DNA from 2 places in the Rhizobium sp. SJZ105 genome. Region 1 is predicted to be linked to the other one. Evidence: riboswitches for the same ligand, from Rfam matches in the RefSeq annotation. Region 1 holds a riboswitch; the other holds the start of a gene.
What was found. Region 1 has a riboswitch for cobalamin ahead of FB593_RS21600 (DUF1852 domain-containing protein). Riboswitches for the same ligand answer to the same signal wherever they lie in the genome.
Positions count from the first base shown of each region.

Region 1 (4,213 bases):
CAATTGCCTTGTCCAAAGTGGCAACACCCCAGTCATTCACATCGTCAAAGAAAACGTTGAAGGCAGGTTCGTCGAACTGGATGATATCGACGCCGGCAGCCTCCAATTCCTTTGCTTCCTCGTTGAGTATCCCGGCAAATTCCCAGGCAAGCTTTTCACGGCTCTTATAATGGCCGTCAAAGAGAGTATCGATCATCGTCATCGGACCCGGCAAAGCCCATTTGATGGGTTGTTTGGTCTGCTGGCGCAAAAACTTGGCGTCTTCGACGAACACGGACTTCTGGCGAGACACGGCGCCGACGACTGTCGGGACACTCGCATCGTAGCGATCGCGAATTCTGACTGTCTCGCGTTTTGCAAAATCGACCCCGTCGAGGTGCTCGATGAAAGTCGTGACGAAATGTTGGCGTGTTTGCTCGCCATCACTGACGATGTCGATGCCGGCCTGTTGCTGATCGTCGAGTGAAAGGCGCAGGGCATCTCTCTTGCCTTCCAGTAATTCCTCGCCCTCCAGCTTCCAGGGCGACCACAGTTTTTCGGGCTGCGCAAGCCAGGAGGGTTTCGGCAGGCTGCCAGCGGTCGATGTGGGGAGAAGTTTCTTCACGATGGGACCTCTTCTAAGTGATGCTCAGGCGGGGCGGTGAGCAAACAATTGCTCAAGGACGGCGCGGTATGGCTTGATGAAGTGTTTTTCGGTGAACTTACCCTGATCCACCGCCAAGCGATTTCGTTCGTCGCGATCGTAAATGACCCGGGTCAGCGAATAGTCCTGGTGCTTCAGGTTGGGCTGGTAAAATGTCCCGGCTGCTGCGTTCGCATTGTAGATTTCGGGGCGATAAATTCTCTGAAACGTTTCCATCGTGCTGATGACGCCGATTAGCTCAATATTGGAGTAGTCGCCCAGCAAGTCCCCAACAAAGTAGAAGGCCAACGGCGCAACGCTGCCTGCTGGCATGAAGTAGCGAACCTGCAATCCCATTTTCCCGAAATACTGGTCGGTGGACGAGAACCCATTCTGCCGGTATTCGACGCCCATGACGGGGTGATGATTTTCGGTCCGGTAATAGGTCTTGCTGGTCGAGGCGCTGATGCAAATGACCGGCGGCTTGCGAAAGTACGAGCGGTAGGCATCCGACCGCAGAAAAGACTTGAACAGGTTTCCATGCAGGTCGCCGAAGTCGGCCGGAATGCTGAAGGCAGGAACGCTCTTGTTATGCTCCGGCAGCACAATGCTGAAGTCGTAGTCTCGCACATAGGAGGAGAAGTTATTCCCCACAATGCCGTCGATACGTTCACTGGTTTTGTGATCGATGATCGTCGTCTTCAGTATCTCGATGAGGGGAAATTTTTCACCTGCGACATCGAAGCTCATGTCGACCGAAATGATCTCCAACTCTACCGAGTATCGGTCCGATTTGGGATTATCCCAGTGCGCGAGGGCGTTGAAGCGGCTGTCGATCATGCGCATGACATTGCGCAGGTTTTCCTGCCGCTTTTCGCCCCTTGCCAGATTGGCGAAATTGGTGGTGATGCGCGTATTTTCTGAAGGACGATAGTCCTCATCGAAGGGTACGCTCGTGATCGTAAAAATGCAGGTCTGAGACATGTTGTGCCCCTATAAAGTTGGGGGCATGGGTCTGCGGACGCATAGCAAGAGAGGCCGCGACAATGCAGCCTTTGCTACGGCACACTGGGACACCCCGCCCGTGGACGTTATTTCACCAAAGGCAGGTCTCCTGGCTCACGGATCATCACTTCCGTCCGTCTTCCCGGGGTAAACCAGTGACATATTGGACTTCAGCTCGCCGCTTACAGTTGCGGGGGCAGCGTCGGCTTTGCCGCATGACACGGAGCACCGACTTCCCTCTTAGCCCCGGCACGTTGCGTGCAACGACTGGGGAACCTTAGGCGTGACGACCATATTGTAAGCCACGTCATCGGTCAACATCATATAACGATATCTTTATGTCTTTAAGTTTGCATTTCCATCGCCGGTTCCGACCGAACAGATTGCATTCGGCGCGGCAGTCAACGTTGCGGTTTTACGCTTTTCGCCGCTTTCAGCAGCGTCATGCGTCCCAGTTTTCAATCTCCGGCGCAACGGCCTGGAGCAATATCCTTCTGCTGCCGCCGAGACGAACGATTATCCCTCACAAAGACGAATACAACCGCTTTTTCTAAGAAAAGGGTTCCAGCCTTTCGCTGCAAGGATTGCCCAGGCAGTGGCCCCGACATGCGGCAACCTGAAATATTTGAAGTCGGCAAAGGTCGAGGTCGGCCCGATCATCAGCCCGGTCGTCAGTTCGTCCCCGACTGTCGCGTAGATCAGGTTATCGGGAGATATTTGTGCGGCAATGGTGGCAAGCAGCGCCTCGGCCCGGTCGGCATCGCCGACCTGCTGAAACGCCAGCGCGGCCTGGGCCGTACCTTCCAGCCACACACCATCCCGATCGTCGTTAAAATCAAAACCTCCCGCAACCGCATAATGCCGATCAACCCAATGCAGAACACGTCCACTGCGGCCCCGAAACTCTGGCACGGCGAGAATGGGCCAGAGTTCGGAATCTATTCCGGACTGGCTCGAGTTGGGTGTGTCGCTTCCGGGTAGGCTGCCGACGTAAAACCGTCCCTGCTGCTCATTCCACATCGCATCAAGAAATTTGCGTGTATTATCCCGCATCGCCTGCCAGGCGCGCGCTCCCTCAATTTCGGCGAGCCAACCCGCAACGGCATATACATCGAGATTATGTTCCGTCGATTTCCACTCGAGTTTTGCCGGTGCAGGCTCATGACCGAATGTGCCACCTGTGTAGCCGATATCGCGGACGCCCGCCGTATGCGCATCGATCCAGCGCATGAGTTTGGTCGCTGCCTGCACATAGGACGGATTGCTTAATCGTTCACTGGCAGTGAGAAGCGCAAGTGCCGCCCAGGCCAGGTTGCCCGTTGCGCTGCCGACCTGATAGTCATCCTCGACCCACGTCTTGCTGGCCTCACTCCAGAAACCGGGCAAAAGCATAGCATCATTTTCGTTCGCAACGGGGCCGGAACGGTAGGCGTTGCGCAGGCGGCCATCGCTGTAATAGCGATCGTTGTTGACGGCGAGCAGCAGCGCATCGGCAACCCTTTTTGCCTCGGTATCGTTGCCACAGGAAAAAAGGGCAATCGTCGCCAGGGCATTGTCATAGGTGAAACCCGCATTTGAAAGAGCGGGATCAAGCGCTTTGCCGCCGGGTGCAGGTTCAAAGCTCCGAAATACGAAGGGGGTGGTGGATTTGTCCATCTTCCCAACGAGACCCGCACACAAGCTAACAGCAAGGCGGTCGCGAACTGATCCGGAACCGGTGCGCCCATCGCCACCAGCGACCACTCCTGTTGTGAAGCAGGTCATGAGAACTGTCGCGACGATCGATTTGACAGACATGAGTTTTCCGTTTGGTAGGCGCTTTTCCAAACAAGCCCGCCTCTAGCTTGCAGTTTACGTCGAGCACGGTCCCGGGTTTGGCGCGAATTGTCTTAGCTGAAGGCCCTTGCGAGTAACATCTGCATGGACTTCAAGAGGTCGCCCTGTTCCGCGACATTTTCGGGCGCATTGCGGAAAAGCAGCCTCAAGATTGCACGATGCTGGTCGGCAGTGGGGGTGAGAGTGAATTTGCCGGGCGTTTGCGACACCTTCGTTGCATCGATCTGCACCCAGCCCACATCGGGCACGTACAGGGACTCTGCCTCGGCGTAAGACCGGTTGAAATCCGCCAGGGTCGCGGTTTCGGTCGAAAGCGCCACGATCCGTACCGCCTTCACCTCGCTTGCGCACTGCAAACGGCCTTCGAGATCCACGCCGATCGGCTCTTCCTTGTCGACACGTGGTAATTCAATGCAGCAGATGAGGCTGGTGAAGGCAATCACCATAGCGACCGCCGACCAGATGAGGTTGAGACAATCTCGCGCCGAAAATTCTACAGGGGCGTCCCATGCGTAAACGGCGAGCAGAACTGAAACCGCGGAGGTGACGGTGACGATTGCGAAAAATAGCGCTGTAGGCCCATGAATGCGCACCTGTGACCGGTCACCACCTTTCTCCGTGACTTTAAAGGGACGTCCGAAGGGTTTGCGCATAGCCTGAAACAAGGTGATGGTGATGGGAACAGCGGTCAGCGCATGCGTCACTTCGGTGAACAGCGGTAGGGTGCGTTTTCCCGATATCCAGGTGGAG
Region 1 covers NZ_VIUP01000009.1:75,369-79,581, reverse strand. The annotation lists gene FB593_RS21605 (methionine synthase) at 1-604, opposite strand, end outside; gene FB593_RS21600 (DUF1852 domain-containing protein) at 629-1,606, opposite strand; cobalamin riboswitch at 1,709-1,922, opposite strand; gene FB593_RS21595 (hypothetical protein) at 2,144-3,424, opposite strand; gene FB593_RS21590 (glycosyltransferase family 2 protein) at 3,517-4,213, opposite strand, start outside.

Region 2 (4,213 bases), on a different contig from region 1:
CCCGCATTGTCCATAGCCGACAATATGTTTCTCGGCCGTGAAATCCGCAAACCCGGTATTCAGGGAAGCCTGTTCAGGGCACTGGACCGTCCGGCGATGGAAAAGTTTGCCCGTGAGAAACTCTCTGAACTCGGCCTGATGACGATCCAGAACATCAATCAGGCGGTGGAAACCCTCTCCGGCGGCCAGCGCCAGGGTGTTGCGGTGGCGCGTGCAGCCGCCTTCGGCTCCAAGGTCGTCATCCTTGACGAACCGACGGCGGCGCTCGGCGTCAAGGAAAGCCGCCGCGTTCTCGAGCTTATTCTGGATGTGCGCGCGCGAGGGCTACCGATCGTTCTCATCTCGCACAACATGCCGCATGTTTTCGAGGTTGCTGACCGGATTCATATTCATCGGCTGGGCAAGCGTTTATGCGTCATCAATCCGAAGGACTATACCATGTCCGACGCTGTCGCCTTCATGACGGGCGCCAAGGAAGCGCCAAAGGAAACGCTGGCCGCATGACGTTGAAGCTTGAAACGATCGTCGAAGACGTTCTTCGGCGGGCAGAGGATAAATCTCGTTTTATTATTGCCATTGCCGGTCCCCCTGGGGCCGGCAAATCCACGCTGGCGGATGCCCTGTGCGGTGCCCTCGTGGCGCGCGGCGAGGCTGCGGCTGTCCTGCCCATGGACGGCTTCCATATGGATAACGGTATTCTCGAAGAACGGGGGCTCTTGCCGCGAAAAGGCGCACCGGAGACCTTCGACGTGCGCGGCTTTCTTGATATCGTCTCCGCAGTTCGTCAGGGCGGGCAGGAAGTTCTTGTCCCGGTTTTTGACCGCTCCCGCGAAATTGCCATTGCCTCCGCTCGCGCCATCGCGCCAGAAACACGCTTCATTCTTGCCGAAGGCAACTATCTGCTGTTGAACGAGGCGCCGTGGACGAAGCTTTCCGGCAGCTTCGATCTTGCCGTCTTCGTAGGCCCATCCGTTGCGGTGCTCGAGGAACGCCTGCGGGATAGATGGCAGGGCTATGGTCTCGATGCGACCGAGATTCACGCCAAACTGTTCGAAAATGATCTTCCCAACGGAAAGCGGGTGATTGAGAACTCCCGCCCCGCCGATATTCGCATCGATATCTGGGAATAACCCGCCGCTTCCGTCCGTAGGCGGCATCGAGCATTCACCGTTAAGCCTTTGTTGACCATGTGTTGAATCTTTTTGATCCACAGGGTGGGGCTTTCGCATGTCTAATTATTGACGAAAAAAATTCCTCATATACTATATGTGGTGTTCAAGGTTCTTTCGATTCGCAAGCGTCGGGAGCTAAGACGGGAATTCGGTGCGCAACACCATTATGGTGAAGCAATGCCGAAACTGCCCCCGCAACTGTAAGCGGTGAGCATCGTTCCGATTTGAGCCACTGGCGCTAAAAGCTCCGGGAAGGTGGGAATGGATGTTTTGACCCGCAAGTCAGGAGACCTGCCTTGAGCGAAAACGTCCACGGGCGGGGTGTCCGGAAGGAAGGTGTATGACGCAAATGAATTGCGTGCGCCCTTTTCTGCCCCCTCCAGAACAAGCTTCGGGGTGAAGTCATGCCAGTGCATTTTTATGAGTTTCTACGCTCGTCGGCGTAGACAGCGATCTTACGCGGCCTCACCCGCGCGCCTCGCCAGAATGACAGAACCATCGCCACCCGCTTGCGATTGCAGGCGGGCAATGTTGAGCCGTGCGTAAAAGCGGCTTCGAAAGAGGAAACAATGACCGTCACCGTTTACAGCAAACCCGCCTGCGTCCAGTGCACTGCCACCTATCGTGCGCTTGACCGCATCGGTGTTAGCTACGAGATCATCGATATCTCCGAAGATGCGGATGCCCTCGATCGCGTTCGCGGCCTCGGTTACATGCAGGTTCCCGTGGTCGTTGCCGGCGAACGCCATTGGGCGGGTTTCCGTCCGGACATGATTGGCTCGATCAGCTGAGGAGGCGATGCGATGGGGCTGATCGTCTATTATTCCAGCCGGTCTGAGAACACTCATCGCTTCCTTCAGAAACTGGGGCGACGATTGCTTCGCCTGCCGCTCGGCGCCGAGGAAGACGTTCCTCACGTGTCGGAGCCCTATGTTCTCGTCACCCCCACCTATGGGGGCGGCGGCATGAAAGGAGCGGTACCGAAACCGGTTATCCGGTTTTTGAACGAGCCCTCAAACCGAAATCTCATTCGCGGCGTCATAGCGGCGGGAAATACGAATTTTGGCGCAGCTTTCGCATTCGCCGGAGATATCGTGTCGCGTAAATGCGCGGTGCCGTTTCTCTACCGCTTCGAGCTTCTCGGCACGGAGGAAGATGTCGCCAACGTCAATCATGGATTGGAACGATTTTGGACACGCTGACCTCGAGCGCGGTGCGCAACACGGATGCCAAACAACAAGTAACCGCCGCGCAGAAACACCTGGACGCGGGACTGGACTATCACGCGCTGAACGCGATGCTGAACCTCTACGATGAAAACGGGAAGATCCAGTTCGACAAGGACCGCCTTGCGGCACGGCAATATTTCCTCCAGCACGTCAACCAGAACACGGTGTTTTTCCATAATCTCAGGGAAAAGCTCGATTATCTCGTGACCGAGGGATATTACGAACAGGAGGTGCTGGACCAGTATTCCTTCAATTTCGTCCGTGACCTCTACGACGAGGCCTATGCCAGAAAGTTCCGTTTTCCGACATTTCTCGGCGCCTTCAAATATTATACGTCCTATACGCTGAAGACCTTCGACGGAAAGCGTTACCTGGAGCGTTATGAGGACCGCGTCTGCATGGTGGCGCTGGCTCTGGCGCGTGGCGACGAGCAGCTTGCCCGCGATCTGATGGATGAAATCATTTCCGGCCGCTTCCAGCCGGCGACCCCGACCTTTCTCAACGCTGGCAAGAAAAGCCGCGGTGAGCTGGTTTCGTGTTTTCTGCTGCGTGTGGAAGACAATATGGAAAGCATCGGCCGGTCCATCAATTCAGCATTGCAGCTTTCCAAGCGTGGCGGTGGCGTAGCACTGTCCCTGACCAATATTCGCGAAGCCGGCGCGCCGATCAAACAGATCGAAAACCAGTCCTCCGGCGTCATTCCTGTCATGAAGCTGCTGGAAGATTCGTTCTCCTACGCCAACCAGCTTGGCGCGCGCCAAGGCGCTGGTGCGGTCTATCTGCATGCCCATCACCCCGACATCATGCGTTTCCTTGATACGAAACGTGAAAACGCCGACGAAAAAATCCGCATCAAAACCCTTTCGCTCGGCGTGGTGATCCCTGATATCACCTTCGAACTCGCGAGAAACAACGAGGATATGTACCTGTTCTCACCCTATGATGTTGAGCGGGTTTATGGCGTGCCGTTTACCGAGATTTCCGTCAGCGAAAAATATCAGGAAATGGTCGCCGACAGCCGCATCCGCAAGAAGAAGATCAAGGCACGCGAGTTCTTCCAAGTCATCGCAGAAATCCAGTTCGAAAGCGGTTACCCCTATATCATGTTCGAGGATACGGTTAACCGCGCCAATCCGATCGCCGGCCGTATCAGCATGAGCAATCTCTGCTCGGAAATCCTACAGGTCAGCGAGGCGAGCGAGTTCAACGACGATCTCTCTTACAGCCATATGGGCAAGGATATTTCCTGCAATCTCGGCTCGCTCAACATTGCTTCAGCAATGGATTCGGCTGATTTCGGCAAGACGATCGAAACCTCCATCCGGGCGCTGACGGCCGTTTCTGACATGAGCCACATCTCGTCTGTCCCTTCCGTGGAAAAGGGCAATGATGCGAGCCACGCCATCGGGCTTGGTCAGATGAACCTGCATGGCTATCTGGCGCGCGAGCGCATCTTCTACGGCTCCGAAGAAGGCATCGACTTCACCAATATCTATTTCTACACGGTGACCTATCACGCCATCCGCGCCAGCAATCGCCTTGCCACTGAAAGGGGCCAGAGCTTCAAGGGCTTTGAAAACTCCAAATATGCCTCGGGCGACTACTTCGATAAATATACCGACCGGGAATGGCTGCCCGCGACGGAAAAGGTCCGCGACCTTTTTGAGAAAGCCGGCATTTCCATTCCGACACAGGAGGACTGGAAAGCGTTGAAGCAGGCCGTCATGGAGACCGGCCTCTATAACCAGAACCTTCAGGCCGTGCCGCCCACAGGCTCGATCTCCTATATCAACCACTCGACCTCCTCGATCC
Region 2 covers NZ_VIUP01000001.1:1,821,065-1,825,277, reverse strand. The annotation lists gene FB593_RS09230 (ATP-binding cassette domain-containing protein) at 1-504, shown strand, start outside; gene FB593_RS09225 (nucleoside triphosphate hydrolase) at 501-1,130, shown strand; cobalamin riboswitch at 1,262-1,486, shown strand; gene nrdH (glutaredoxin-like protein NrdH) at 1,742-1,963, shown strand; gene nrdI (class Ib ribonucleoside-diphosphate reductase assembly flavoprotein NrdI) at 1,976-2,374, shown strand; gene nrdE (class 1b ribonucleoside-diphosphate reductase subunit alpha) at 2,362-4,213, shown strand, end outside.
Region 2: it holds a riboswitch for cobalamin, as region 1 does, so the genes downstream of both, nrdH (glutaredoxin-like protein NrdH) here and FB593_RS21600 (DUF1852 domain-containing protein) in region 1, are expected to answer to the same signal.